2 linked regions of the Gloeocapsopsis sp. IPPAS B-1203 genome follow. The protein of the gene in region 1 interacts with the protein of each later gene in a pairwise test. Links are inferred from orthologs where the notes say so. Each region holds a gene or a part of one and is shown on either strand. Other genes may lie near its edges.

Region 1 (15,727 bases):
ACATCCCACCCCCGAAGCATCTGATGGTTCCGTGGCGATTTCCCCTGTTAATACGTATCCCAAATAGTCTTTCGGTAAGAGTACATGATGCATCTGACTAAACGCCTGCGGTTCCGATTCACGCAACCACACAATCTTGGGTAATTGAAAGCCTGTAATTGCGGGATTTCCTGTGCGTTGAATCAATTCTTGTCGGGGAACTATCGTTTCAATCGTCGTAACCGCTTTACCAGTACGTTGATCGTTCCACAAAATTGCTGGTCGAAGCACATTTCCTCCTGCATCAAGAGGAACCATCCCATGCATTTGCCCCGATAATCCTAAACCAACAATCTGGTAATCTTTCAATTGCTGAACTACCTCAGTCAAAGCCTGAAAAGTTGCTGCAATCCAATCATCGGGGTTTTGCTCTGTCCACCCAGGATGCGGTGTGAGTAATCGATAGCTACGCGTTGCTTGGACGGCGATCGCACCTTGAAGATTCACTGCAACAACTCCCACACCACTAGTACCAAGGTCGATTCCTATCACAACATAATTACTGTTAACCAAATTTAAAGTCATTTGTTCTTCACTTGCGTTATTTGATAAATAGAGCAGCAACCTCAACCCTAGCAATCCTCATTGTGCGTGAAGAATCTCTCTTAATTTCCCTTCCTCTGTGTTCTGTGCGCCCCTGCGGTAGACTGCGGCAAATCGCTACGCGTTTACGTTACAAATGTTACAACGCAGATAGAATTGCTATAAGCATTCATAACTCACAATTAACAATTAAAGATTAATCTTCAAATAAGTAACCCTCTACCCCTATGAATCCTCGTGTCCTCGTCTTCGGTAGTATAAATATGGACTTAGTTACCAAAGTTCCGCACTTACCTATTCCTGGCGAAACTTTATTAGGTCATAGTTTTGCGACTGTGCCTGGAGGAAAAGGCGCGAATCAAGCGGTAGCAGTGGCGCGCTTAGGAGTACCTACAGCAATTGTGGGACGCGTGGGAAAAGATCAATTCGGGCAAGAGTTACTGCGAAATCTGCAAAGCGATCGCGTTCAAACTGATGGTGTATACATTGATCCGTCAAATACTTCAGGAGTTGCAGTCATTGCAGTAGACGACAATGCCGAAAATCATATTATCGTGATTCCTGGTGCCAACGGCAATGTTGGTGAGGAAGATATCAAACGTCTCACACAGCAGCTATCAGCAGCAGTCTTGCTATTACAACTAGAAGTTCCACTTTTCGCGGTACAAAAAGCAGCACAAGCAGCACAACAAACAGGTGTTAAAGTCATTTTAGACCCAGCGCCAGCACCTACTGAGCTACCATCAGAACTTTATCCGGTAGTTGATATCATTACACCGAATGCAGTAGAAGCAGGACAATTAGTAAATTTTCGAGTCGATAGTCTTGAAAGCGCCGAAAAAGCGGCATTAGTACTACAGCAACGTGGTGTCAAAACAGCAATTATCAAGTTAGGTGCTAAGGGCGTTTTCTGTGCCACCCCAGATGAAACCTTTTTTGTTCCTGCTTTCTCTGTAAAAGCTGTAGATACCGTTGCAGCAGGAGACGCATTTAATGGTGGACTAGCAGCCGCGTTATCTCAAGGATACTCGCTTCGCGAAGCCGTTGTATGGGGCGCGGCAACTGGTGCGCTGGCAACGACCAAGTCAGGCGCACAATCCTCATTACCTACACGCGAGACAGTTGAAGCTTTTCTCCAAGAACACGAACGAAATTAACAAGTCACAACAAGATCGCTCCACAACTGCGATCAAACAACACAGAGGTTGCTTGTTTTAAACTTTAAAATTTAGGTAGTAGTTCACGCTTTTTACAAACTTCTTCAATATAAACATCTTTGTATTGATTTTTAATCATCTAAAGAATAGAAGGTAACTACAATAAATATTTCACCAAAGAAAACATTTGAGGAATGATTAGCTTTTATGAGACACCATTAATTCAAAAAACATTGGTGTGTTATTTCAACTATTACAAGAATCTTCAAAAGCAGGTCAGCAATATGGAATAGAAGCTGTTACACGAGCTATCAAGATAGAAGCAGCAGGCTATATACGTTAATATAACCGTCTCAAATTGTTCGCGATATAATCTTTTTTCTTGGTGTGCTTTATGTACTACTCTAATGGAAAGCTACGCCCATGTGGTTCGTTTCAAAACAGATTTTTAAAAGACAACAACTGTCAAAAAAATCAGAGTAACTTTATGCAATCTGCAAGCTAGATTCAATTTCTTCAGATTTAGCTTCATAATCTACTAGCTGCACGATCGCTTGATCAATGACTTCTAACCCTTGATCGACAGTTTCAATTACACTCAACAATCCACGTAACTCCGCCGCACCTGTAAAGCCTTTCGCGTACCATGTCATATGCTTGCGGGCTTGTCGGACACCGCGATCGCCTTTATATTCCCATAAAGCTTGGAGATGTTCTCGCGCACATTGCAACCGTTCTACAGGCGTTGGTGGTGGTAACTCTTGCCCAGTTTTGAGAAAGTAATCAATTTCCCCAACTAAAAACGGATAACCTAGCGTTCCTCGCGAACACATAACCCCATCCGCACCTGTTTGTTCCAAGCAGCGTACTGCAGCTTCTACTGAGAAAATATCACCGTTGGCAATGACTGGAATCGACAAAACTTCCTTAACACGCGCAATCCATTCCCAACGTGCGGAACCATTGTAACCTTGAGCGCGGGTGCGACCGTGGACTGTAATCATCTGCGCCCCAGCGTCTTCCATGCGCTTAGCAAAGTCGAGAATTGTAATTTCTTTATCAGTCCAACCAATGCGAGTTTTTACTGTCACAGGGACATCCACCGCCTTAACGACAGATCGCACAATTTCTTCTGCAACTTCCGGTTGACGCAACAATGAAGAACCACCACCGTTTTTGGTGATTTTATTCACTGGACAACCCATATTAATATCTACAGTGTCTGCGCCTTCCTCTACTGCCATCACCGCTGCTTCTGCCAAGAAATCTGGGCGACAATCGAATAGCTGAATACTAATCGGTCGTTCGTTCGGATCGACTTCCATAATTATGGGCAACTCTTTAACGTAATGCAGCCCTGTCGCGTTTACCATCTCGGTGTACATCATTGATTCGGGTGCATAACGCCGCACCAACCGCCGAAATACCAAATCAGTGACACCAGATAAAGGCGACTGCAAAACACGGCTTTTAACTGCGAGTGAACCGATTTGCAGTGGTGTGGCAAGTCGAACTTGTAAGTTGGGAGACAGCGCGATCATAAATACAAAAAACTATTGCGATGAGCACTGAGTAGAACTTCACTATCTTAACGATAATTACAAAGCGATTAACTACTAGCTGTTAATACTAATTGAGATGGGTTTATTCTTACACCGATCCTACTCCTGTTTTTACTCTTAAGGTGAGTTCAGCTGTTTAAAGGCGACGTGTTCTTCAAAGTTTCCGACTACTAAAAGGCGATCGCCTGCTTCTAAAGTCATTTCACCTGTAGGATAGCGATAAAGTTGCTTATGACGTTCAATTGCCATAATCGTCACTCCTGTTAAGCGCCGAATGTTAGCTTTAGCAAGGCTTTGCCCTAACAATGGAGAATTTTCGTCCAGGACATACCAGTGTCTTTTTAGTCCTTCAATAACGGTTTCTAAATCTGCTGCTCCCCAATACTCCGACCGTTCTGGTAGAATATCGCGATATCGTCCGTTCCGATAGCGCGTGACAACCTGCTGTACTGCGTACGGTGAATCTCCGAGTTTTAAAAGCAGATGTGCGCCCATCTCCAAAGAAGCTTCAAATTCAGGCTGCACAACTTCCTGCGCACCTAACTGGTAGAGTACATCTATTTCGTCCTTAACGTGGGCGCGGACAGTGATATCTAAATCAGGTGCAATACTTAAGGCTCGTTTCAAGGTTAATCGCGTTGCCATCGGATCGGGAAGTGCGATCGCCATTGCCTTTGCTTGACGGAGATTGGCTTTTTCTAAAACTAATGTACTCGCAGCATCACCATACAAATAGACTATTTCGCGTCCTCGTAAAGTTTGCAGTGTTGCTTCGTTATTATCGATGACTAAAATCTGATGACCTTGAAAATACAACATTCGCACGAGCGTTTGTCCAACTCTGCCATATCCTGCCACGACGATATGATCGATAAGTTTTTCTTCAATATCAATAAAATGCGGCGGGTGATTCAACCGCAGACGCGAATTCATCTTTACAAAACGCTCTAACCAGATTAAGAAATATGGTGTTGCTTTTAATAAGAAAGGTGCAAGTAACAAGGTGGCTGCTGTTGTGCCTACTGTTAAACCATAAAGTCTTGCCGTGAAAAGTCCTGCACTTTTTGCAACACCTGCCAACACAAAAGAGAATTCACCAATTTGGTTAATCCCAATACCAACCGTTAACGCAGTTTTCAGCGGATAGCCGAATAGCATGACGATGAGGGTTGCGATCGCGGCTTTCCCTAACATTGTCACCGCAACCAGTCCCAACAAAACCCAAATATTCGCAAGTAGAAAACCTGGATCGATTAAAAGTCCAATCGATGCAAAAAACAACGTAGCGAAAATATCCCGCATTGGGATCACGCGATCAAGTGCATGATCGGCATACTCCACATTAGAAATCATTAACCCAGCAACAAATGCTCCCATCGCAATCCCCAAGCCGATCGCAGAGGTAAATAACGCAATTCCCAAGCAGAGCAAGACAATGCCTAGTATAAATAAATCTTGAGAACCACTTTGAGCAAGCAGCCGAACTGAGAACGGGATAAACCATTTTCCGGCAATAATTGCCCCGCCAACAAACAGTAAAGCTTTGAACAGCGCGGCGATTAATGCAAAACCGACGACATCTGGAGGTTGAGTTAGCGCTGGAAGAACTGCTAGCATCAAGCCTAAGCTAAGATCTTGCACGATCAAAATTGCTAGCATGACTTGTCCGTGAGCAGTTTGAACTTCGTTGCGTTCAATCAGACTTTTGAAGACAACCGCCGTTGAGGATAGCGAAATAACAGCCCCTAAAAAAACTGCTTTGGGAAGTGTACTCACCCACCCCGTCAAGTAAGCAAGTCCGCCTCCGAGGAGAATTGTCAAGATGATTTGCAGCGTCCCACCGCCCAGGGCGATCGCACGAACTCGCAACAAGTCTTTAAGCGAAAACTCTACACCTAAAGCAAACAGCAGCAGCGCCACTCCTACTTCAGATAACACCTCAATATCACCTTCTAAGGTGACTAAATTGAATCCCGCAGGACCTACGACCACGCCACCGATGAGGTATCCTAACAACACAGGTTGTCGCAGCCGATTTGCGAGATATCCTCCTGTTGCAGCAGCACCCAACACCGTCACCATTTCGACAAGCAGCGTTAAGTTAGCCATTGACTCGCTTTCCTCATTATTTCCTACAGCGTATAGTTGCAGCGGTACAAATAGCTTAAGGTTAGAAAATTTCTTAGGAATCTAGAAGTTGCGTACTGTTTCTACGGGAGACAATTTATACAAGTTGAGCAGGTAGAAAAATTTAGCAGCGATCGCCGATAAGAACAGGAATTGGTACCAAATTTCTTACGAAATGCAGCACTAAATGATGTTGTACTTGTGTAGCCAACGGCTTTAGCTGCTTTAACTTGCTTACAACAATTGTTGCGTTTGATTGACAAAGACTTTACGCTGTAGTTTGTTCATTCTTAATAGGTGCATACCTAACTAACCAACGATGCAGCGCCAACACGATAAGAGCAAGCGGTATCATCAACATAGGAATAATTTCTAAACCCGCCTGATCTGCAATCCAACCAAGAACAGTTGGTATAGTCGCTGCACCCAAACTAGCAACGCTAGTGACAAATCCGATCGCAGCTGGCACCATAGTAGTAGCAACACGTCGCGGAATCAACCAAATTGTTGCTGGAAAAATTGCAGCAAGGGCAAAACCAATCAGCGGTAAGCTCAATAATTGATTTGGCAGTAACCACCAAGCAAATAACCCTGCCAATAGTAACCCAATAGAAAAATCCATTGTGCGGATTGCGCCTAGACGTGCCACAAAACGCCCCATCACCAAACGTCCAATCGTGAGTCCTAACCAATAAGCAGTGACGCTATAACCAGCAATGACTTCCGGTGTTCCGCGACTTAAACTTTGGACACTGTAAGCCCAGTTACCTAAAGATGCTTCTGTGCCAACATAGACTAGCAACAATATCCCTGCAACTAATACTGCAGGTGTCCGCAGTGCCAGTTTTAGACTTGTCTTAGCATCAGCATCCTGCGTGGTGACACGTGTATTCATTGATTTATAGTCGAATACTACTGCCCACAACATGCCAAGAATAGTAATTCCGACAATTCCAGCAATGTGCAAATAAATCCGTCGCCAGTCCATTCCAAACGCAAGGAGTGTTGTTGCTAAAGCAGGACCAAGTAATGCACCAACACCATAAAATGCATGTAACACACCCATCACATTCGCATTGCCTTGATTAGCAATGTATGTATTAATTCCCGCGTCAATCAGTCCAATTCCTAATCCGAGCAGCGTTCCTGCTGCAACCATAATATGCCAACGTGGAGCGATCGCATAAATTACCAAAGCACTCGTCAACGTCATCGATGCTATAAGTAACATCCGCGCCAATCCGATGCGACTAGCCAGCAAACTACTTGAAATTGCTGCAACTACGTAGCCACTCACTTGGCTAAGAAACAATAGCGTTACCGTCGCTGGAGTTAAGTTATAAGCTGCCAAAATAGAGGGCAATAAAACTCCTAACCCTCCTTCTGCAATACCAATAGCAATAAAAGCGTAAAATGCAAGCGCAATACCTATCCAAGCTGAAGCAATCATACAATTTTAGATTTTAGATTTTGGATTGAAGCGCTATACAACAAGCTTCACGAGTCAATATTGAGATATCATGGACACAATTCAAGCTCACTACATATCTATTCACTAGCCACTAGCCGCTAGCCTCACTAGCCACTAGTCACTCAATTCACCAAATTTTCTTCAAGTTCAATTCAAATCCTGGTAAAACATCCTCACCAGACACTGTTGTGGGTGAGTGCAATACCTCTACATCAGTAGTTGGACGATAAATTTCTACTTGCTTAGTTTTAGGGTCTATTAACCAACCTAAGCGAACGCCATTATCAATATACTCCTGCATTTTTGCTTGTAACTTGTCTAGCAAGTCACTACTTGAACGTAATTCCACGACAAAATCAGGTGCTAGGGGCGAAAATTCTTCTTGTTGCTGAAAGTCAGTTAAAGTTTCCCAGCGTTCATTACTTACCCAAGAAACATCTGGAGATTTCACCGCACCATTAGGTAAAGTAAAGCCAGTGGAGGAATCGAAAACAATACCCAAACCTGTGCGATCGCTCCAATTCCATAGTTGAGCATTAATTCCAGCATTTTGTCTACCTGTCCAAGGGTATGTTGGCGGCATAACAACAACTTCTCCAGTCGCAGTACGTTCCAGCTGCAAATGTTCATTAGCTTGGCAAAGTTCTACAAATTCTTTTGCTGTCAAACGGGGAATTTTCAGCGTAATAGTATTCATAACGATTAGGATAAGGTTGCCTTTGCTACCTTCTATAACTTAGTGTAGAAGCGAAAGTTACCGAGTGACAGAACTGACTTTTCACGCCTGTAGAACTAGATCAACTACGGCAGCAAGAACGCCAGGAAAAAGAAGCCCCACTTTTATAACCCGAATACGAATCACAGCGGTATCAAGTGCTAGCAAGATTATGAGAAAGGCGTATCAATCAAGAACAGGTGTAATGTCATTAGCTAAACAAATTGATACTTAGAAAAAACAGCAGCTTGCCCCCAGCTTTGGTTTTCGTCATCAATAACATTCCAAATAATGCCGTCTTCGATCCGAAATCGCTTGCCAGTTTTTGAAATGCGGACACCAGAATAATGACAAAAGCCCTTATTGGTTGTTTCTGCGAGTAAGCGATCGCGTTCCTGCTGTACCATCTGTTCCGCAGATTTGCGCGAAGGCATTTGCGTAAACTCTTCCCAAGAAAACTCCCACAGTATCAACGCCTGCTGATTGCCATAGTTAAAAATTGGATCGGATTCTGTACCATGCGAAACCAAAACAAACGGTGCAGTAAACAAAGCCTGAGCAATTTCTACTGGCGTTCCGATTGTATCTAGCAATGCATTGCCCATCCAGTACTCAAAGCTGTACAGTAAACGCTGACTTTGACAGATAACTTCTTTGTGCTGCCAAACAAACATAAGTGCGTGGGTAAAAATAAATGTAACTAAAAGGCTGGTAATTATTAGCAATTAGCAATTAGCCATTAGCTTTTATTGAGCTAACTGCTTTGCGATTACCATTACCTATTACCTATTACCGAATTTTCCTCAATGTCCCAATAATTTATCACGCAAATGCTTAATGCGATCGCGATACTTTGCTGCTTCCTCAAACTCTAAATTCTTCGCTGCTTCTTTCATTTGGGCTTCTAGTTGCGTAATCAATTCGGGAATATTTGCTAGCGGTAAATCATCTGCTTGTTCGTAAGCTTCTTCAAGTTGTTGCGAGTTCAAGCGTCGCGATACTTCCAAAAACGACAAAATGGCATTATTCGTGCGTTTAACAATCGGTTGTGGTGTAATTCCGTGTTTCTCGTTGTATTCTAACTGAATTGCCCGTCGGCGTTCGGTTTCATCAATTGCCTTAATCATGCTATCTGTAAGATTATCCGCATACAGAATTGCTTGTCCTCTAACGTGACGTGCTGCTCTACCAATAGTTTGAATCAGCGATCGCTCTGCACGCAAGAAACCTTCTTTATCTGCATCTAAAATCGCCACTAAGGAAACTTCAGGTAAATCCAATCCTTCCCGTAATAAGTTCACTCCGACTAAAACATCAAAATTGCCTTGACGCAACTCTTGCAAAATCTCGATCCGCTCAATTGAGTTAATTTCTGAATGCAGATACCTGATCCGAATTCCTTGATCTTGCATATATTCAGTTAAGTCTTCTGCCATGCGCTTCGTCAAGGTTGTGATCAAAACCCGTTCGCGGCGATCGATGCGTTCTTTCACTTCTGCTAAAAGATCGTCAATTTGCCCTTCAGTAGGACGCACATAAATTTCCGGATCGACAACACCTGTAGGACGAATCACCTGTTCAACAACTCTACCTTCTGATAGTGCTAATTCCCAATCGCCTGGTGTTGCAGAAACAAAAATACACTGATTCACTTTTGACCAAAACTCGTCCGCTTTCAACGGGCGGTTATCTGCTGCGCTTGGTAAGCGAAAACCATGCTCAACAAGTACCTTTTTCCGCGCTTGGTCGCCATTATACATGCCACGAATTTGCGGAACTGTGACGTGCGATTCATCTACTACGAGTAACCAATCATCCGGAAAGTAATCGATCAAACATTCTGGTGGTTCTCCTGGTTGACGCCCTGCTAAGTGACGCGAATAGTTTTCGACACCATTACAGTAACCAACTTCGCGCAACATTTCTAAGTCGTAGCGCGTCCGCTGATCTAATCGTTGGGCTTCTAGTAGTTTACTGGCTTGCTCTAATTCAGCTTTTTGCTGTTTCAGTTCAGCTTCAATAGCATCACACGCGGCTTCTAAACGTTCTTCTGGAGTCACAAAGTGTCGCGCTGGGTAGATATTAACCGCAGACAAACTTTGAATAATTTCGCCTGTTACCGGATCGACGTAGCGAATTGCATCAATTTCATCACCAAAAAACTCGACGCGAATAATCCGATCTTCGTACGCCGGACCAATTTCTAAAACATCCCCCCGCACTCGAAAGCGTCCTCGCCCCATTTCAACATCGTTGCGGCTGTATTGTACCGTTGCCAAATCGCGGAGAATCTGTCTTTGGTCAACTTCCATCCCCATTTTCAAGGGAATTGCCGCTTTGAGATACTCCGAAGGAATTCCTAAACCGTAAATACAGCTAATTGAGGCGACGACAATCACATCGCGGCGTTCAAATAGCGATCGCGTTGCGGAGTGCCGTAACATATCAATTTCATCGTTGATTGAAGCACTCTTTTCAATGTAAGTATCTGTAACGGGAATATAAGCTTCTGGTTGATAGTAATCGTAGTAACTGACAAAATACTCTACTGCATTGTCAGGAAAGAACTCGCGTAGCTCATTACACAGTTGGGCGGCGAGAGTTTTATTGTGTGCAAGTACTAGTGTTGGTTTCCCAATGTTTTCAATAACTGATGCAACAGTGAATGTCTTTCCGGTTCCTGTTGCGCCGAGTAAGGTTTGATGGTGGTGTCTCTGTTTGATTTGTTGAGTGAGTTGTGCGATCGCGCGGGGTTGATCGCCGGTTGGTTGAAATGGTGCTTGGAGAGAAAATTGCATGATCGTACACTGCGACTCCCTTTACTTATCTTTACATATTTAGATTTATTTATGCATACCATGTGAACTTATTTAGACCTAAAAAATGCTTTTTCCAGTAAACTCAAAAGCAATCACAAAAAACAATTTTTCTATTTAACTTAAAATGTCATCTCAAGGATAAAACTATGAGCGTTAGCAGCATTGGTAAAGTAGATGCAATCAATAAATCAACTGATTCTACTCCAGAAAACACGTCACAAGTTGTCACACTAGCGGTTTCAACATCTTCTAGCGTTCAGACAAGCCCATTGCCTGGCGATCGCCCTATCACTGCTAGCACCTTTGAAATTAGTGATACTGTCAATCTACTAGGGATACGTCCAATTGCTGCCAGTGAAATACAAGTTTCTGATACTATAAATTTGCATGGTATTCGTCCAATTGCTGCCAGCGAATTACAAGTTTCTAAAACAGTAACAACATTTGGTATTCGTCCGATTGCTAGCAATAAAATAGAAAAAATTGATGAGCTGATAGGGTATCTAGATTAGCACAAAAGTATTTAATTTAATTGTGGTTTTGATAGCTGGTTGTTTTTAAACACTAGTTTTTTTGTATCTCAATTGTGATTCTCTTCATTTAGACATAGTAGTAAACACACTTTAGTTTTTATCTTTCTTTATAGTGAGAAGCTTAATATGTCTTCTGACAGAAGTCTGTAGTGTAGCGTTTCGGATAAGTTGTAAACGTAAGCACAAACAAACTTCAAGGTTGCTGGACAACACGGTAAGTTTGTTTAGGAACAAGGAGAAGAAAAATGAGTTTAGAAGATAGAGCTAAAGCTACAGGTAAAAATATCGAAGGTAAAGCTCAAGAAGCCTGGGGTAACGTTACAGGAGATCCCGAAGATAAAGCAGAAGGTAAAGCAAAGCAAGCAGAAAGTGAAGTCCGTCACGGTGTAGAAGACGTAAAAGATAACGTCAAAGAAAAGCTTGACTAGTTGCTAATTAATTCAGTTAAAAGGTCTAGTTATTCTAGACCTTCATCATTTATAAAGCTTTATAAATTCGGAACAAAATAAGCAATTGAGTTTTGCAATGTAGTCAACGGGAGGAAAGTTAAAGTGGATTTTATGCAGAGATTTCGTAAAGTTCTGACGGCGTTAACTTTAGTGTTAGTTCTTACGATGTCTGTCGCTTGTAGTAGTGCTGTTAATGCTAAAGCACCAACCACAAGTTTACCACCAGCCGCAGACACAACTGGTAACTATGCTTTACTAGAGCGTGGCAACACAACTGCCGGACAAGACTTTGGCAATTGGGTTATCCAGACAGCGAGAGGTTTAGTTCAGGATGCGTATGTACGCGATCAAAATAAACTGGGCGTTGTCATTACTCCACAAGTACGTCCTAATGAAGTCAGACCTTTAGCTAAGTCATTGCTTCAAGGATTCCATCGGACTTTTCCCAATCAAGACTTAAAGGTTTTGATGTATGCTCCTGACAAAAAGCTCATTCTGACTGCTGATTACGATATTCAGTCGAATCAAATTAAATATCAGTAACAAGTTAGACAAGCAAGACTCAGCTTGAAAATATGAGCAAAACTAGCTGAGTTCACTAAGTTGACAGCACAACGCTACAACGATCAAGCAAGGAGAGGAAAAATGTATAACAACGAACAATATAAGCGCCAAATTATGAACGACTTGGCGCAAGGTGATACGGAAACAATGGAAGACGTATCAAGTGATGAGCGTCAATACGAAAACTTTGATGATTTTGCTCAGCGTTCATCTCAAGCAGAGCGTCGCCAATTATTTGGTAAATCATTGCATCCAGAGCGGATTCCTCCCAGCCAAATGGAACCAGAGTTGAAACAAGCGATCGCCCAAATTAAGCCTAATGAGAGAGACGACGTTGCTCGTGCCTTCTTTAAGCACCTCAAAGAAAGAGGATTAAGCGATCGCCAACTCGAACAACAGCTAGCACTAGGGACTCACAATCCCAATAAGATGAGCGCAGATGATGTAAGTAAGCTGGCATCTTTTGTTTACCACAATCATCCTGATATCTTCCAGGAAGTTATGGCAGAGCAACCAGGTATCATTAAATTCCTGAGTAATCCTGTTGTTGCTGCTGTTTTGGGAATTGCCGCAGCTAAGTGGTTAGGAAGCCGCAAGAAGTAGTATTTGTAAGTCTACCTACGTGGACTTTGTTTATCCAACAGCGAGTTTATTCGCGCTCGCATTCATACTAAAAAACCAAAAAGAGTAGATTGTGTTGCGATCTACTCTCTTTTTTATCAAAATACTTAACTTTTAGACTGTTGCCAATTCTGGGGTGGGGCGCTTGCTGTTACGAATACCACTAATTGCTTCAGCATAGTCCTTGGCATTAAATACTGCTGAACCAGCTACAATCGCATTAGCACCAGCTTCAATGACTTGCCAAGTATTATTTGCCTTGAGTCCGCCATCAACTTCAATCCAAGGATCGAGTCCGCGATCGTCGAGCATTTGACGTAGTTTCCGAATTTTAGGCAAGACACCAGGAATAAAACTTTGACCGCCAAAGCCAGGGTTAACGCTCATGATCAAAATCAGGTCGCATAATTCTAAGACGTATTCAATTAACTCTAGTGGAGAACCAGGATTAAGAACAACACCTGCTTTTTTGCCCAACTCTCTAATTTGACCTAGAGTACGATGCAAGTGTGGTGAAGCATTATGTTCAGCATGGACATAAATATGATCTGCTCCCGCCTTGGCAAAATCTTCTACATATTTTTCTGGCTCCACAATCATCAAGTGGACATCCAGTGGCTTTTGAGTCACAGGGCGAATCGCTTCAACGATTAATGGACCAATCGTAATATTGGGAACAAACCTCCCATCCATGACATCAACATGAATCCAATCTGCCCCTGCTGCATCTACCGCCCGAATTTCTTCTCCTAGGCGAGAAAAATCAGCTGATAGTATGGATGGAGCAATTACAATCGGCTTTTTGCTGGCTTGGGTCATGTTAATGATTCTCCTGCTTCCTCAGTTGTATGCATTTTAACAAAATCTTTAGCATTAAAAGCGCGATCGCAATTGCTTACTTTAACAAAATTTTTGCTAGATATTAGTTTAGCTACTGAAACAACTCACGAGAAAATAAAAAAGGTGAGGAGCAATTCATTATTCGTTAGTAAAGATAGTTAGTAACGCTTGTGCCAATTGAGTAGATTTTTAAGTCAATGCTAAGAAAGTATATTTGGATATTAGGGGGGCTAAGCGCTTCCTGCGTAAGTATTCCTGTCCTTGCCCTAGAAACAACTTCAGTAGGAAATGCCGGAATTGATGCCTTGCGGTTACACGATGCACCTTACAACCTAATTGGCCGCAAAATTGGTATTGGTCAAGTAGAAATTGGACGTCCTGGACAATTTGGTTTAGATAAAGCAGTTACTCATAAACAACAAGTTAGTTTAGCTGGTGTATTTTTACGCAATCAGCCCGCAAAACCTAATACAAATATTGACCCACATGCACAAAATGTTGCCAGTGTCATGGTGAGTACAGATAAAGCTGTGCGTGGTGTCGCACCAGGAGCGCGACTGTATTCTACTGCAGTTGGTTCGCTGAAAACTGGCGGTCAGCCAGAAGAATGTTTATCTGCACAACACGTTGCGCTACAAAATGGTGGTGATGTCCGAGCGATTAACTTTAGCTTTGGAGAAACTCTTGAGCGCGATCCGCGCCCAAATGCACTGTTAGATGGTCAAGCATTGCTGACACAATGTATTGATTGGTCTGCCCGCGTTCATAATGTGATGTATGCGATCGCAGGTAATCAAGGTAAGGGTGGAATTCCGATCCCGACAGATAATTTTAATGGCATTAACGTTGCATTTACGACTCGCAGACAAGGGTTTTTTACAAGAATTGATGTTTCTAATTTAAGCGATGCCATTTCTGGAGCAGTTGGTGGTAGGCTCAATGGTCGTGAAGTGAATTTAGGTCCGCGTCGTACTGTTGGAATAGTTGCGCCTGGAAATAAAATTACTCTACTAAACCCCAACGGTAAAACGACACGCGTCACAGGCACAAGTTTTGCTGCACCTCATGTGACTGCAACTGTGGCATTACTTCAAGAATTTGGCGACAAACAACTGCGATCGCTTCGGGCGCTGCGCGATGCGCAATCGCCACGCCAACGTAACTGGACTTTAGATTCTCGCCGTCAAGAAGTGATGAAAGCCGTAATGCTTAATTCTGCGGATAAATTTCAAGATCCAGGAAATGGTTTGTTGCTAGGAATGACAAAAACAATTCTAGATAAGCAAAACCAACACTGGTTAAATTCAGATGCTTACCGCAATCCTAAAATTCCTTTGCAAGCCCAAATGGGAACAGGACAATTAAACGCTTACCGCGCATATCAACAATTTAGTGCTGGTCAATGGCATCCAGCAAGACCTGTACCTGCAATTGGCTGGGACTATCGCACACTTAACGTCGCCTCGCATCATGATTACGTATTAGCCCAACCATTACAGCAAGATAGTTTTGTCTCAGTGACATTAAATTGGAATCGATTGGTAGAGTTGACTGATGCTAACAACAATCGAAAATTTGACATCGGAGAAACTTTTCGCGATCGCGGTTTAAATAACTTGGATCTTTATCTACTTAATGCTGATACCAACACTATTGTTGATACAACTTGCACATCAACGAGTGAAGTTGATAGTGTTGAACATATTTTTTGTCGAGTTCCAACTTCTGGGAAATACAAAGTTCGCGTCCAGTTTCAGCAACAAGTTAATCACGCCGTACAACCTTATGCACTAGCTTGGTGGACAGTACCGGCAAAATAATAGCTTCCTACATCTATCGTTACAAAAAACGTAACCGCGCTGCGATCGCATTTGAAAAAATGGCATAGTCTCCATAATAGAACTATGGTGACAGTAGCATGCAGCGGAGTTTCCTGCTAAGACGCTATGCAATTTGCCTGGGAAGACGTTATGTCCTTGCGGCAACAGGTATCCTGTTTGTCGGAATGATGGGATGCTCCAGAATAGATCATATCGATTCTGTTGTTGCCCAACCCCGCCCATTTAATCGGCAAGATCCAGATAAGCAAATGACAACATCCGCTGTTGATGAAGTAGTATCTGCTAACACGCGGTTTGGCTTCAAGCTGTTTTCCCAGTTGCTGAGTCAAGACAGCAGTAATGTTTTTATCTCGCCAACAAGTATCGCGATCGCACTTGCTATGCTATACAACGGTGCAAGCGGTGAAACGCAACAAGCAATGGCGCAAACCTTAGAGTTACAAGGA
Region 2 (16,409 bases), on another replicon or contig:
GAGCAGAAGAAGAAAGAGAAGCAGTTCAAGACTTACAGCGTCGTGTCGAGAGTTATCTGTTGGTAACAAGTAAAGCAGATTTGACTCCTGAAAAAATGGCGCAAGATTTCAAGCCATTACTCGAGGATGAAGAAACGGATCATGAAACACTGACTTTGCGCTTGGCGCGGTTAGAAAGTGGTTCGTTAAGACCAATTCTGCTACAACGCAGCGACATCACGCCAGAAGAAGCAGAAACGATTCTTAATGGGGTGGAAGAGGTTCGCCAGCAAGTTTTATTTGAGTCGCAAAATGTTGCGGATCAAGCTAAACAACAAGCAGAAACGCTGTGGATTAATTTAGAGTCTTATCTACGTAATACTGGTAAAGACGAACTTAATCCTGAAGGAATCAAGCGCGATCTGCAAAAATTATTGGAAGATCCTCAAGCTGGGGCAGCCGCAGTACAGGCGCGATTGTCGCGTTTTGATCGCGATACTTTATTCCAGCTATTAAATCAGCGTGATGACTTATCTGAAGAGCAGATTGACCAAATTCTGCATCAAGTAGAAGGAACATGGTACGACATCACGCATGTGCCGCAAATCATTGCAGGCAAAGCTAAAGAGCAGTACGATTCGGTGACACAGACAATCGCTGAATACCTGCGCAATACAGGTAAAGATGAACTCAATCCAGAAGGCATTCAACGCGACTTCGCAAGGCTGTTTGAAGATCCGCAAGCAGGTGCTGTAGCACTGCGACGACGACTTGCACAAGTCGATCGCGATACTTTGGTAAAACTCTTGAGTCAACGCCAAGACCTAAGCGAAGAGCAAGTTAACCAAATTATCAATCAAATCCAAGTGTCGATTCGCGATATTATTCGTTCGCCACGCCGCTTGGCAGCACGTACTCAAGCCAGAGTGCAAAACTTCCAACAAAACTTGGAAGACTACTTGCGCAGTACTGGTAAGGATGAGTTGAATCCTGAAGCAATTAAGCGCGAACTGTACTTACTGCTCAACGATCCACGCGCTGGGGCAGAAAGTTTAGGCGATCGCTTGTCACACTTTGATCGTTCAACGATCATTGCTCTTGTGCAAGCACGGGGTGATATGTCAGAGGAGGAAGCGGCACGCACTGTCGATCAGGTTTTAGCGGTACGCGATCAATTTGTTGAGCAAGTACGGGCAATTCAACGCCGCATCCAAGACGTCATTGATGGTGTTTTTGGCAGAATCCGTAATTACTTAAATTCACTAGATCGCCCTGAACTGAACTACGATGGCATCAAAAAAGATGTGCGTAAGTTGTTTGACGATCCACAAGCAGGCTTTGATGCAATTCGCGATCGCTTAGGCTCATTTAACCGCGAAACACTCGTCGCTATTATGAGTTCGCGCGAGGACATTTCGGAAGCAGATGCTAACCGAATTATCGACCAAATCGAAGGTGCGCGTAACAACGTCCTGCAACGGGCAGAGCGAGTTCAACAAGAAGCACAACGTCGTCTTGAACAAGTTAAAGTTCAAGCTCAACGGCAAGCTGAAGAAACCCGCAAGGCAGCAGGAAGTGCGGCATGGTGGCTCTTTGCTACGGCAGTTGTTTCGGCAATTGCGGCGGCGATGGGTGGTGTGATTGCTGTTCTCAGCTAAAAATCCGCTCAGTTTTCTTTGTAAAGTACAACAGCCTCTCACTTGAGAGTTTTTTTGTATGGACACTCGGTTTTACGGTTTGTTAGGATTGTTTGCTATCGCGCAGGTCATAATACCGATTCGCTTTGAGGTTCAGCTTAATAGGCAGCAGAGAAGCAGAAAAGCACAGGGGTAAATAAAAACGATGTCCGATACAACAGATGTATTGTTGTCCCATCATGATTTAGGGCTTGTATTCCTGTCGATTGCGATCGCCATTGTTGCTTCCTACACAGCACTGAGTTTATCTGGGCGCGTTACTGTTGCCACTGGGCAAATTCGGAAACTCTGGTTAAGTGGGGGAGCGATCGCCATGGGAGTAGGCATCTGGGCGATGCACTTCATCGCGATGCTTGCGTATAATCTTCCAATTGCTATTACGTATGACCTGCCGCTTGTGTTGCTCTCGATGGCAGTTGCTGTCATTGCCTCTGGTGTTGCTTTATTTGTTGTTAGTCGTGAGTTTGGCTTACTTCAGCTGATTGCTGGTGGTGGCGTTATGGGATTGAGTATTGCCGCAATGCACTACACGGGTATGACAGCAATGCGTCTAGAAGCAACTCCAGAATACGATCCCAAGTTAGTTGCCTTGTCGCTTGCGATCGCGATTGGGGCTTCTTTAGTAGCACTGCAGCTGGCATTTCGTCTGCAAAAAGCTATCACAGCTCAAGGTAGATGGCAAGTTGGTGGTGCGATTGTGATGGGTTTTGCGATCGCCGGAATGCACTACACCGCAATGGCGGCAGTCAGCTTTAAGTACAATCAACAACTGACAATTGAGAACACAGCGCAAGTTATCGACAACACGTTACTTGGGATTGCAATTGCAATAGCGACATTAGTTGTGTTGATGCTTGCACTTGTGTCTTCTACTTTCGATCAGCGACTCAGTGCAGAGACTGCGCGCGCCGAGGCATTACGTCAAAGTGAAGAACGCTTTCGTTCTTTGGTGCAAAATGCCTCTGATATCATTGCAGTGATCGCTGCGGATGGTACAGTCAATTACACCAGCGCCTCGATTAAACGGATCTTGGGCTACGAACCTGATGCGTGGTATCATACCTTTGATTTTGTCCTGCAGGAAGATCAGGCGATCGCCGAAGATCTGCTCAAAAAAGCAAAAAATTATCCAAATGTCAATATCTCCGCTGAATTTCGATTGCGCACTGCACATGAACAAGTACGAGATTTTGAAGTAATTGTCAATAATCTGTTGCACGATCCAGCAGTTGCAGGCATTGTCACAACCTACCGCGATATTACCGAACGCATACAAGCAGCAAAATTCCAGCTACAGCAAACTGAACGCGAGCTATTAGTTGCTGAGATTACACGACGCATCCGTCAGTCGTTGAATTTGGCAACAATTTTAAACACGACAGTAGCCGAAGTCCGGCAGTTTCTCCAAGTGGAGCGCGTGTTTATTTATCGCTTTGAAGCTGACTGGAGTGGCATTGTTGTGGTTGAATCTGTAGCACCCGAATGGGCTGCAATTGCAGGAAAAAACATTAAAGACACTTTTTTTAGTCATCCTGCTAATCGCGAGTTATATCGACAAGGAAGAATTCAAGTTGTAGAGGATATTTACACAGCAGGATTAAATCCTTGTCATGCAGATTTACTTGCACAGTTACAGGTGCGAGCAAACTTAGTTGTCTCCATTTTAAAAGAAGAACAACTGTGGGGATTACTAGTTGCCAATCATTGTTCAGAACCACGCCAATGGCAACCGCTTGAAATTAATCTTCTCCAGCAACTGGCAACCCAAGTGGCGATCGCCATCCAACAATCTGAACTTTATCAACAAGCGCAAACTGAACTTGCTGAACGCAAACGCGCCGAAGCTGAAATCATTCATTTAAACGCCGACTTGCAAAATCGGGCGGCGGAACTCGAAACAGCCAACAAAGAACTAGAAGCCTTTTCCTATTCGGTATCGCACGATTTACGCGCACCATTACGCGCCATCAATGGCTTTTCGCGGATTCTTTTAAAAGATTGTACGCCGCAATTAACTGCCGATGCGCAACGCTACTTGCAATTGGTACAAGCTAATGCGCAGCAAATGGGATGCTTAATTGACGATCTACTGACATTTTCACGGCTGAGTCGCGCGCCTTTAAAAAAACAACGCATTGAACCGAGTGCGATCGTGCATCAAGTACTAAAAGATTTAGCCGAACAACAAAACCGACAAGTCAAAATGACGATTGAACAGTTGCCTGTGTGTGAAGCCGATCCTGCTTTACTTAAACAAGTCTGGGTAAATTTATTATCGAATGCTTTCAAGTATACGCACAAAAATGATGTTGCGCACATCACTGTTGGTTGTCTGCAAGAAAGTGATGCATCGTCAATTCCTTCCGGACAGCATGTTTATTTTGTCAAAGACAATGGTGTCGGTTTTGATATGCAATATGCCCATAAACTTTTTGGTGTCTTTCAGCGGCTGCATCGTGCAGAAGAATACGAAGGAACAGGCGTAGGCTTAGCTATTGTACAGCGTATTATTCACCGTCATGGGGGGCGTGTTTGGGCAGCAGCAGAAGTTGATCGCGGTGCAACTTTCTACTTTACTTTGTGAGGCGATATTGATGAGAGATAGTGCCGTTGAAATTTTGCTGGTTGAAGATAATCCGTGTGATGCAGAACTGACACTTCATTCACTTAAAAGTAGTCACCTCACAAATCATATCGAGGTCGTGCGAGATGGTGCAGAAGCCCTCGATTTTATATTTTGTACTGGCAGCTATGCACACCGCTCAATGGATAATGGTCCTCGGGTCATTCTTCTCGATCTTAAACTGCCAAAAGTTGATGGATTAGAAGTTCTCCAGAAAATTAAATCTGACCCCCGCACTCGCGTTATTCCTGTCGTCGTTCTCACATCTTCAAGCGAAGAGCGCGACATCGTTGAAAGTTATCAGTTAGGAGTCAATAGCTACATCGTAAAACCAGTGGACTTTGAGCAGTTCACGGAGGCTGTACGACAGTTAGGTTTGTATTGGCGGCTGCTGAATCAACCTCCGGTATCTTAAAAAATTATGTCCACTTTATTGCGGATTTTGATTGTAGAGGACTCACTGAGCGACGCGGAACTCATGCTGTACGAACTTCGTTCTTGTGGCATTGAACCGCAATGGCAGCGCGTAGAAACTGCAGGAGATTATCTCATCTGCTTAAGTCAGACATGGGATGCGATCATCTCAGATTATGGAATGCCGCAATTTAGCGCGCTACAAGCTTTACAGATATTGCAGCAACAAGGATTAGATATTCCATTGATTGTTGTCACAGGCAGTGTTAGCGAAGAAGTTGCTGTCGAGTGTATGAAGCAAGGGGCAGCTGATTACTTACTCAAAGATCGTTTGGTTCGGTTAGGCGAGGCGATTAAACAAGCTGTTGACCAAAAAATGCTCCGCGATCAAAAGCGCCAAGCTGAAATTGCTTTGCAAGAAAGTGAAGAACGATTTCGCCGACTTGCTGATAATGCTCAAGATATTATTTACCGCTATCGCTTTACTCCAACTCCAGGCTTTGATTACATTAGTCCTGCCGTTACTAGAGTGACAGGTTATACGCCGCAAGAATGTTACAACAATCCGTTGTTGATTTCACAAATTGTTCATCCAGGCGATCAACCGTTATGGCTGCGATCGCTTGATGGAGAAATGCCTCAACCACTCATTCTGCGCTGGATTCGCCAAGATGGAGCCATCGTTTGGACAGAACAAAGCAATGTGACAATCTACGATGATGGAGCGTTAATTGCGCTTGAGGGAATTATCCGCAATGTGACTGCACGCAAGCAAGTTGAAATTCAATTTCAGCAACAAGCCGAATGCGATCGCCTACTCAGTGCTATTGCGACTCGAATTCGCCAATCACTCAACTTAGATGAAATTCTCAGCACAACTGTTGCAGAAGTTCGGCAATTTCTGTACGCAGATCGCGTCATGATCTTTCGTTTCGAGGATAATCGTAATGGCAAAATTGTCGCAGCGTCTGTAGATGCTAATTGGCCTTTAGATCCTGAGATTCAAATTCGCGGCACTTGGTTTCAAGAAACTCAGGCAGAATGTCAGCGTGGCTGTGTTCAACAAATTAATAATCTTGCTCAAGCAAACATTGATCCTAAATTTGCCACATTACTGCAACGATTGCACGTCAAAGCTCGCTTGGTTGTCCCTATTTTACAAGGTGACTATGCCTGGGGATTATTAGCAGTACATCAATGTTCGCGATCGCGACAATGGCAACTGAGTGAAATTGATTTGATTGAGAAGTTAGCAACACAAGTAGCGATCGCTCTTCAACAAGCACAACTTTTTAACCAAGTACAACAACAAGCATCGCGCGAACACCTCCTCAATTATATTAGTCAATCACTTAATTCTAGCCTCGACCCTGAGCATATTTTACAAGAAATTGTTAACCTAACAGGTGAAGGTTTTGCTGTCGATCGCGTTATTATTTTTGCAGTTAATACAACTCACATTCGTGTTATCAAAGAGTGGCGGACAAATGTACAAGTTGTTTCTGTTTTAAATTGGCAAGTACCAATATCTGAGTATATTGAATTACTGAATCCAACTCATTATGCTTCTTACTATCGAGTTTTTCATGTCCCTAATTTTGCAGAAATTAATGTTGATTCTAAACGAAAACACTTTGTTCAAACAGCACAACTTCGTTCTGAGTTGCGAGTGCCAATTTTTATTCGGGATCAGTTTTTTGGCGGATTATCGCTGCAAACAACTACAACTCGCCGGACATTTACCCCAGAGGAAATTCAACTTCTACAACGTATTGCAAATCAAGCAGCGATCGCACTTTACAATGCCCAAAGTTACGAACGCCTAGAACAATTAGTTAAAGAACGCACGCAAGAGTTAGAGCAGGAGAAACTCCTCTCAGAAGCTGCTGATCGCGCAAAAACTGACTTTCTTGCTAACATGAGCCATGAACTGCGTACTCCCCTAACAGGAATTATCGGTTTTTCTAACCTCCTACTCAAACAAATTTTTGGACAACTGAATGAAAAACAGCAACAATATGTCTCATTAATTTATTCTTCTGGAGAACATTTATTAGAGTTAATTAACGATCTTTTAGATTTATCAAAAATTGAAGCAGGAAAAGAAGATCTCACACTTGAAATGCTATCTGTTGAAGAAGTTTCTCAAGAGTGTTTGTCTCTCGTTCAGGAAAAAGCCCAAAGAAGGAAATTGCAATTATCATTAATTATTCAACCAGAAGCGACAACTTGCACAGCAGACAAACGTCGCCTCAAACAAATTCTTTTCAATCTTATGAATAACGCAGTCAAGTTTACTCAAGCAGGAAGTGTGTCACTTAAAGTCAGTAAAACTTCAGATTTTATTACGTTCTCTGTTATTGATACCGGAATAGGGATTACAGCCGAAGATTTACCAAATTTATTTCAACCTTTTCAGCAACTTGATAGTGGCTTAAATCGTAAATACGAAGGTACTGGCTTAGGCTTGGCGCTTTCACGCAGATTAGCACGACTACATGGTGGAGATATTACAGTCACTTCAGAAATAGGACGTGGTAGCTGCTTTACACTATATCTGCCTGTTAGTAGTCTTATTCAGGACTCTGTATAGACAATTCTATTGCTGTTAATTCTTTCATTTGTAACAAGGCATAGACAAATTAACCCATATCGTATATAAAACAAGCTTGCTGCATGAAGAGAGAAGCTGAAAATAACATCTCATTAACCGCTAACTAGAAGGCAACGCTAAAATCATTAAGCAATGGTTTTTCCTCTGCCTCATGTCTCACCCTGCTGAAACCTTAGACACGCTGGATGCAAATGGGCATCGTCTCCTTGGTGTTAACCGCGCTAGTCAGAATACGATCCGTATCCGTGGGGCTAGACAGCATAATCTCAAAAATCTTGATTTAGAGTTACCCCGCGATCGCTTGATCGTGTTCACTGGTGTATCCGGTTCCGGTAAATCTTCTTTGGCGTTTGATACAATTTTTGCTGAAGGACAGCGGCGTTATGTAGAATCTCTCAGTGCTTACGCACGCCAATTTTTAGGACAACTTGATAAGCCTGATGTTGAAGCGATCGAAGGCTTAAGTCCAGCGATTTCTATCGATCAAAAATCAACTTCCCACAATCCGCGTTCTACAGTTGGTACTGTAACAGAAATTTACGATTACTTGCGGTTATTGTTCGGACGTGCTGGTAAACCGCATTGTCCAATTTGCGATCGCTCAATTGCACCGCAGACAATTGATGAGATGTGCGATCGCATTATGGAATTACCCGATCGCACCCGCTTTCAGATTCTCGCCCCTGTAGTGCGTGGAAAAAAAGGGACACATCGTAAACTATTATCTAGCCTTGCTTCCGAAGGTTTTGCCCGCGTGCGGATTAATGGGGAAGTCCGCGAACTCAGTGACTCGATTGAACTCGATAAAAATCAAACGCACAATATTGAAGTTGTTATTGACCGATTAGTTAAAAAAACAGGGATTGCAGAACGTCTGACTGATTCGCTGACAACTTGTTTGAGACGTTCTGAGGGAATTGCCGTTATTGAGATTCTCGATCGCTCCGAGGCAGATACTAATGTCATTATGCATCCTACTGCAACGCAGATAAAAGCCGCAGAGGAATCTACAGCGTATGTGACATCACCTCTAGAAAAAGAAATTGTCTTTTCCGAAAACTTTGCCTGTCCTGAACATGGCGCAGTGATGGAAGAACTCTCACCACGGTTATTTTCTTTTAATTCGCCTTACGGTGCGTGTCCCCATTGTCATGGATTAGGTAGCTTACGGACATTCTCACCAGAATTAGTCGTTCCCGATCCCGCACAACCTGTATATGCCGCGATCGCACCTTGGTCAGAAAAAGACAATTCTTACTATCTTTCTTTACTTTATAGTGTCGGGCAAGCTTTTAATTTTGAACTGAAAACTCTGTGGAAAAACTTAACCCCTGAACAACAACACGTTATTTTACACGGCGCAGAACAACCGATCTGGAATCACGATCGCAATGACTATCGCCGTTACACAGGTGCTATCCCAATTTTACAGCGGCAATATAATGATGCTTCAGAACTGATTAAACAAAAACTTGAACAGTATTTAGTTTACCAACCGTGTGAAGTCTGTCAAGGACAGCGTTTGAAGCCAGAAGCGATCGCAGTTCGTTTAGGACAATACCGCATTCTCGACCTTACCGGAGTTTCGATTCGCGATTGTCAGCAGCGCATTCATAATTTAGAATTGAGCGATCGCCAAATGCAAATTGCTGATTTGGTATTGCGTGAAGTTAAAGCCCGCTTGCAGTTTCTTTTGGATGTAGGGTTAGATTACCTGACATTAGATCGTCCAGCGATGACACTTTCAGGAGGAGAGGCGCAACGCATTCGCTTAGCGACTCAGATCGGTTCAGGACTTACAGGCGTACTCTATGTTTTAGATGAACCGAGTATTGGCTTGCATCAACGTGACAACGGGCGCTTGCTACGAACTTTAACTCGATTGCGCGATTTGGGTAATACCTTAATTGTTGTCGAACACGATGAAGAAACAATCCGTGCGGCGGATCATGTTGTTGATATTGGTCCTGGTGCGGGAATTCATGGTGGTAGTATTATTGCCCAAGGGGACTTGCAAGCATTACTCGCAGCCCCAGATTCACTAACAGGTGCATATTTATCAGGACGACAGGCGATCGCAACACCCGCACAACGACGCGAAGGTAACGGGCGATCGCTGGTGATGAAAAACGCCTACCGCAATAACTTAAGAAATATCGATGTTGAGATTCCCCTTGGTAAACTTGTCTGCGTAACTGGGGTTTCTGGTTCCGGTAAATCGACACTGATTAACGAACTGCTTTATCCTGCTTTACAGCATCACTTAACACGTAAAGTTCCATTTCCACAACATATAGAGACGGTGGAGGGATTGGACGCAGTTGATAAGGCGATCGTTATCGATCAATCTCCCATTGGACGGACACCGCGTTCTAACCCTGCTACTTATACAGGTGTTTTTGATGCGATTCGCGACGTTTTTAGTCAAACAATTGAAGCAAAAGCACGCGGTTATAAGCCAGGACAATTTTCATTTAACGTCAAAGGCGGACGCTGTGAGGCTTGTGGCGGACAAGGTGTCAATGTCATTGAAATGAACTTTCTTCCTGATGTTTATGTGCAATGTGAAGTATGTAAAGGTGCGCGATATAACCGCGAAACATTGCAAGTTAAATATAAAGAAAAATCGATTGCTGATGTTCTTGATATGACAGTGGAGGAAAGCTTAGAAGTTTTCCAAAATATTCCTAAAGCTTTTACACGATTGCAAACATTAGTCGATGTTGGTTTGGGATATATCAAACTTGGGCAACCTGCAACAACCTTATCTGGTGGTGAAGCACAACGAGTGAAATTAGCAACTGAGTTGTCGCGCCGCGCCACAGGAAAAACTTTGTATTTAATTGATGAACCGACAACAGGTTTATCGTTTTATGACGTGCATAAATTATTAGATGTTTTGCAACGTTTGGTTGACAAAGGCAATTCAATTTTAGTAATTGAACACAATTTAGATGTGATTCGTTGCAGCGATTGGATTATTGATTTGGGTCCAGAAGGTGGTGATAAAGGAGGGGAGTTGGTTGCTGTAGGTACGCCGGAGGCGGTAGCAGAAAATTCACGATCTCATACGGGGCAATATATTAAGCAGGTTTTGCAGCAGCATCCACCAAAGTGAAGAGAAAAACCGCAGAGGCGCAGAGAAAATATATATGGGAGTTTTTCGTGCTGGATATCAACCGCAATCAAGGGATACTCATCCTGAAGTTGATAAGTTTTTAATGCGGGCTTTTCGGAATATGCCTGTTTGGAAAAAACAGCTTGCTCATGTGTCGCCTTTGTTGGTAGCAATGGGTAAGGATTTTTTTATTGATGAAGGAATGGTGACAGAAGCAATTGAATGCCAGTCTTCATTTAATGTAATTCATCTAGAAAGTATGCAAAAAGCAGACATTTTTTTATTATCGAATCACCCCTTAGCTAAATCTGAAATGCAACGGCGTCAGCAGTTAATTATTACTCAAAATCCTGAAAGATAAGCTTGGCTACCTTCTGCAGAAGATATTATTTTACAAATCATTTGGTATCGTATGGGTGGCGGAGTTTCAGATAGACAATGGCGTGATGTTTTAGGAGTATTAAAGATTCAAGCTGATAAACTTGATATCAATTATTTAACTCAGTGGGCTGAAACTTTAAATCTCACAGAAATGTTAACACAAGCATTACAACAAGCCGGAGTCACTAATTAACAGTTCTCTACATAAACTCAGATATTTATGAAATATCTCTCTTTAGCTCTTTCCTCTGTGTTCTCTGTGTCTAGTAAGGTTTGTTTAATCACATCATTTTCTTATAAAAATGCGCTAATATTAACTAATGTAAATAGTTATCTACACTAAACTACCAAATTAAAGCACTATGGCTGAAATGACTGACCGTCAAAAGCGTATTATGGAACACATTGCTCGCAGCAAAGGCGAGTTTATCAAAACTCCGATTTATTCAGATCAGCGCAAGCAGCAGATTATGGAACACATTCGCTTGAGCCAAGGCAAATAGTTAACGACTATTCTCTCACTTGGCTTTTGCCTTTTTGAAAAAACTGCCGTAAAATTTCGCTGGGTTTGCGATCCCAGCAATCTACGTGTTCGTATATTAAACCCTCTTCAGTAAGTTTGTAGGTTGAGTAACCATTGAAGAGTATGTATGCTTTCCAGGGTACGCGCAATGTACCTCGTACTGTCCAATTAGCAATAATAGTATCTGCTTGTGCTTGATATACGTCATGCAGATCGAAGTGGATCTCAGTAAAAAATAGCTGACTGTGAAATCGTAAAGTCCAAAAGATAATTCGGTAGTTTAATTTACCTTTGAATTTATTAACGGGATCTTGAAAGTAGATATCTTGAGTATAAATGTCGTAAGAGATATCTTGCTCAAAAAGAGTAGGTAAATCTTGTTTGAGTATGGCAATGACTTTGGTGATTTGCGATTGATATTCTACATTCATTACGTTTCAAAAACGATTTTGGAGGAACCGAAATAGACTTTGAATTCCTCTTAAATTTGATCCAGGTTGTTCGCTGTAATTATTATACGGAAGCGATTGCAATACTTTTCCTAAAGCGTCATTATTTTCGCGTAGCCCTTCGTAAAAGAAGAAAACTTCCCCTGAAATACCACGACTGCGATTGTAGGCGATCGCCTGTCGCAAATATTCTGCACTTATGCGATAAGAACCCAGCTTAATTAAAATTCCTGGTGACAGTTTTGCTAACTGTTCGTGATTCAACTGCTGCGTGACGCGATCGACAACTTGTTTGTAACTTGCAAAGTCGCGGCGATAAATTTGGGGATGGATGATGTCAACTAAACCACGTTCTAACCAAGTTTTAGAGTCTTGGAGGTATTCTTTGAGTCCCCAGTCATAGATGTTAGGAGACAACGATACTATCAAATTAGAATTAATAGCCTTGACTTTTTGGTAAAGACGTGCTAAAAAGTTTGTTAAAATATTAGCCCGCCACTGTAGCCATTGAGGATCTTTTGAATTCTGCGGCGGATGACAATTAAAAGTTTGACGATAACGCTCTACAGTACTTGCATCATAACCACCTTCACAAGGTAATGCAGGTAAGCGATCGTCGCCTTGAATGCCGTCAACATCGTAGTTTCTGACGACTTCCAGCACCAAATTTAACATAAACTCTTGCACCTGAGGGTCAAGTGCATTCATCCACTCAAAGCCATTCTTTTTAAGTAAATTACCGTTAATATCCCGCGCCGCCCATTCTGGTTTCTTTGCTAGAATCATCCCGCCATTAGAATTATAGGAACTAGCAAAACCATATTCAAACCACGGAATCACTTTGATTCCAACTCGCCGCGCCTCGACAATAATTTCCGCCAGGGGATCTCTACCTTGATACCGTGGGTCGATTTCTACATCAAACAGCGATCGCATAATTGGGCTAGGGTAAAGCGTAAATCCTTTATTCCAAACATCGGGAAACACAACATTAAATCCTGTCTGTGCCAAAAATGCCATTGCTTCAGCAATATTTTGCCGCGAATGCAGCACCTGACTATCAGTATTAGTTATCCAAATACCTCGAATTGCCATTATTCTTCAAGTTGCCATAATCCGACGATAACGCGCCTGAACAATCATATTAATACCGTAAGCAACTAAACCGAGGGCAACAATACCCAAAATCCAGGAACCATAAGGTTGTTGTGCAAGTGCTTGTAACGCTTCACCCAAGCCTCGCACTTCACTAGCATCCGATTGACGTGCGGCTTGAATTAAGAAAAAGCCGATGACACAAAATACTACACCACGCGCGAACAAACCAAATCGAGCGATCGTGATAATCCACATTTGTTCGGTATCGCTTAATTCGTGTAAATCGAGTTTTTTACGAAATTTAGCCGTAAATGCTCGATAAAATTGATAAAAACCCATACCAATCACAAACGCACCACCAGTTCCGACTAGCCATTGTCCAAAAGGCTGCGCGAGTAAACGTGCAGTCCAATCTTGCGTTGAATCGCTGCTACTACCACCAGAACCTAGAATTAATTTAACCGCACTCAACGCTAAACCTGCATAAATGACACCAGTTGTCGCATAACCAATTCGCTGTAAAATCCCTTTCGCATCACTGCCTTTGTTTTCTGGATCTTTGATAGCTTGGACAAACCGCCACAATACGTATCCCATTAAACCAATTGCCACAACCGCGAGTAAAAGTTGACCAAACGGCTGGTTGATGATTGTTTGCAAAGCACCTTCAGTATCTGTCGTTCTTCCTCCAGTACCAAATGCGGCTTGCGCGGCTAGCAATCCTACAATACCGTAAACGACACCCTTAGCAGCAAGACCAAATCGCGCTAATCGCTCAATCCATAATGAAGTGTGTTGTGTTAGCTGTTGTGTCATATATTTTAATTTATGAGTGTATTATTTTTAACAATATACACTTAGATTAACTGATTTGATCTGTGCTTGTAATTAACGCAAGTACCTATAGAAGTTTGTTATCGCCTTTAGAGTTGATTACTCTAGACTAAACAGCACATCATTGTTTTGCTTAACACTATGTCTGTCATCGAAACTTGGCAACACGAATACATCAACGCTAACGGCATTAAACTCCACTACGTCACTCAAGGCAATGGTTCTTTAATGCTAATGTTGCATGGGTTTCCGGAATTTTGGTACTCATGGCGGCATCAAATACCAGAGTTTGCTAAAGATTATAAAGTTGTTGCGCTCGACTTGCGCGGTTACAACGACAGCGACAAACCGAAACAGCAGTCAGCGTATGTGATGCGCGAATTTCTTCAAGATGTTAAAGGTGTGATTACCGGACTTGGATACGAAAAGTGCATTTTAGTTGGACATGATTGGGGAGGTGCGATCGCTTGGAGTTTTGCCCATTCCTACCCCGAAATGGTAGAACGTCTGATTGTGATGAACATACCTCATCCTGCCAAATTTGCCGAAGGATTACGTACACCACAACAACTGATGCGTAGTTCTTATATGTTTTTCTTTCAGCTACCTGGACTACCAGAAATGCTACTCCAAGCCTCAGACTATCAAGCAATTGAGACAGCTTTCAAAGGTATGGCAGTCGATAAAAGCGCCTTTACTCAAGCAGATATAGACGCCTATAAAGATGCAGCCAGCAAACGTGGTGCTTTAACAGCAGCACTCAATTACTACCGTAACGTTTGGCAACAAGGATTACTTAATCACAATTGGGATGTTTTAGAGGTTCCGACATTACTCATTTGGGGAGAAAGTGATACTGCACTTGGCAAAGAACTTACCTACGGTACAGATAAGTACGTTAGAAACTTGCAAATCAAATACATTCCCAATTGTAGCCATTGGGTACAGCAAGAAAAACCGCAACTAGTTAATCAATATATACGCGAGTTTCTAGCAACGTAGACACTGTTTGATAAAATCAGGTCATGATTACAGCATCTCATGTCATATGCGCGATCCTCTGCGTAGTTTAAAGTTTTTACCTTGGCGATCGCTGCTGCAAGTTTCGCTACTAGTTGCTGTGATTGTGATCGTTTTAGACTTTCTCCTGACTCTGGGATACATTCAATCAGATGTATTTCAACGTTTACTCATGCTGGTATACGCCCCGCCACTGGGAATTATCATCTCTTTGGCGATCGCTGTAGGGCTTGGTGCATTAGGAGTTTATTTACTTGAACGCTTTTATCGCTTAGTCTCAATCAACACAGGTTCTTTATGGGCATTAGTTTTGTGTTTAGCAGTAATACTATTTCTTAAATCACTTCTACCACTTCCAGCAGTCCTATTTAACTTAAACCAAGCAAGTTTAATCGGCATTATTATCGGCGTATTCTGGAAAGGACGCCCCTACTGGCGCTAATCTCTTTCTTCACTCTCTGCGTCTGTGTGGTTTGTAAACAAAAAAAATTAAACTAATGAAAGTAGGATTTCTCGGTACTGGACTCATGGGACTACCCATGGCACAAAGACTATTAAATGCTAATCTCGAACTTATTGCCTACAACCGTACTGCGGAAAAGTTAACACCACTCAAAGAAGTTGGTGCAGAAATTGCAACACATCCTCAAGCAGTCACTCAAGCAGCAGAATGTATCATTTTAATGCTGACAGATGCGATCGCGATTCGTAGCGTACTTTTTTCAGATTCCCAAGAGTTAGCCGGAAAAACAATCATTCAAATGGGAACAATTTCCCCTACCGATAGCAAAGCAATTCGCGATGAAGTGATTGCAAATAAAGGTGAATACTTAGAAGCACCTGTTTTAGGGAGTATTCCCGAAGCAACCGCAGGTAAATTAATCGTCATGGTAGGCGCAACCCCAGAACAATTTCAGCGTTGGTTGCCATTATTGCAAAACTTTGGTTCCGAACCACTGCATATTGGTGAAGTTGGTACAGCTGCTGCGGTTAAACTTGCCTTGAATCAACTCATTGCATCACTGACAACAGCGTTTGCTCAAAGTTTAGGACTCATTCTACGTCAAGGAATCGACGTGGAATTATTTATGCAGATTCTTCGCGACAGTGCGCTTTATGCGCCTACCTTCGACAAAAAATTGTCAAGAATGGTCGAGCGTAATTACGATAATCCCAATTTTCCCACGAAACACTTACTCAAAGACATCAATTTATTTATTGCCGAAGCAGAAGCCTCTGGCTTGAACACTAGTGGTGTCGCCGGAGTGCAACAAATCATCGCAGCTACCCTTAGTCAAGGATTTTCTGATGCAGATTATTCTGCGCTATTTTCTGCTGTAAATCCTGATTGATTTGGAGTTTTGAGCCAATTCTATGCGTATTTCTGCAAAATAGTAATCAGCAATAAAAAACCAGATGTCCACTACTTCAGGAACCTGGTTGAAAACTACGCGATTGCAAGCATTAGTTCTTAGCTAAGGCTGGATACCGAGAAGGCGACAAAAATGACTCCACTAACTAAGACAGCAGCTACTACTCCCCAAATCACAAAATTACGCTGCTGTGTTTTATTTGGAGGTTCTGCTGCATACATCTTTGGTTCTTTGGCAAAGTTATTGAGACGACCGCCTTCTTCTGTGGTATAGGGCATGAGTAAAA

What was found.
Region 2: the proteins of uvrB (region 1) and uvrA interact in binary tests that used the Escherichia coli proteins (3 or more experiments, as listed by UniProt). The link is inferred for Gloeocapsopsis sp. IPPAS B-1203 from one-to-one orthologs.

The regions. Positions count from the first base shown.
Region 1 is NZ_PEIG01000010.1:149,402-165,128, forward strand. The notes cover bases 7,917-10,796. They hold uvrB (excinuclease ABC subunit UvrB), read right to left. Parts: upstream 10,416-10,796; coding sequence 8,418-10,415; downstream 7,917-8,417. Other genes in these bases: CSQ79_RS18155 (MEKHLA domain-containing protein), read right to left, coding at 7,917-8,288; CSQ79_RS18165 (hypothetical protein), read left to right, coding at 10,580-10,796. Also shown: xylB (xylulokinase), read right to left, coding at 1-564; rbsK (ribokinase), read left to right, coding at 810-1,739; tRNA dihydrouridine synthase DusB, read right to left, coding at 2,225-3,280; CSQ79_RS18140 (monovalent cation:proton antiporter family protein), read right to left, coding at 3,419-5,410; CSQ79_RS18145 (MFS transporter), read right to left, coding at 5,697-6,878; CSQ79_RS18150 (Uma2 family endonuclease), read right to left, coding at 7,027-7,596; more of CSQ79_RS18155, read right to left, coding at 7,830-7,916; more of CSQ79_RS18165, read left to right, coding at 10,797-10,945; CSQ79_RS18170 (CsbD family protein), read left to right, coding at 11,212-11,394; CSQ79_RS18175 (hypothetical protein), read left to right, coding at 11,527-11,958; CSQ79_RS18180 (hypothetical protein), read left to right, coding at 12,061-12,582; rpe (ribulose-phosphate 3-epimerase), read right to left, coding at 12,715-13,419; CSQ79_RS18190 (S8 family serine peptidase), read left to right, coding at 13,638-15,260; CSQ79_RS18195 (serpin family protein), read left to right, coding at 15,359-15,727. UniProt on the Escherichia coli protein: The UvrABC repair system catalyzes the recognition and processing of DNA lesions. A damage recognition complex composed of 2 UvrA and 2 UvrB subunits scans DNA for abnormalities.
Region 2 is NZ_PEIG01000002.1:485,135-501,543, reverse strand. The notes cover bases 7,084-10,645. They hold uvrA (excinuclease ABC subunit UvrA), read left to right. Parts: upstream 7,084-7,478; coding sequence 7,479-10,445; downstream 10,446-10,645. Other genes in these bases: CSQ79_RS27450 (hypothetical protein), read left to right, coding at 10,480-10,645; CSQ79_RS05735 (GAF domain-containing protein), read left to right, coding at 7,084-7,306. Also shown: CSQ79_RS05750 (coiled-coil domain-containing protein), read left to right, coding at 1-1,637; CSQ79_RS05745 (MHYT domain-containing protein), read left to right, coding at 1,822-4,260; CSQ79_RS05740 (response regulator), read left to right, coding at 4,271-4,714; more of CSQ79_RS05735, read left to right, coding at 4,721-7,083; more of CSQ79_RS27450, read left to right, coding at 10,646-10,806; CSQ79_RS27445 (hypothetical protein), read left to right, coding at 10,858-11,019; CSQ79_RS27440 (hypothetical protein), read left to right, coding at 11,189-11,329; CSQ79_RS05720 (C6orf136 family protein), read right to left, coding at 11,337-11,780; CSQ79_RS05715 (glycoside hydrolase family 10-like protein), read right to left, coding at 11,787-12,893; CSQ79_RS05710 (DUF1206 domain-containing protein), read right to left, coding at 12,900-13,712; CSQ79_RS05705 (alpha/beta fold hydrolase), read left to right, coding at 13,872-14,732; CSQ79_RS05700 (peptide chain release factor 1), read left to right, coding at 14,779-15,192; CSQ79_RS05695 (NAD(P)-dependent oxidoreductase), read left to right, coding at 15,248-16,102; photosystem II assembly protein Psb34, read right to left, coding at 16,222-16,401. UniProt on the Escherichia coli protein: The UvrABC repair system catalyzes the recognition and processing of DNA lesions. UvrA is an ATPase and a DNA-binding protein. A damage recognition complex composed of 2 UvrA and 2 UvrB subunits scans DNA for abnormalities.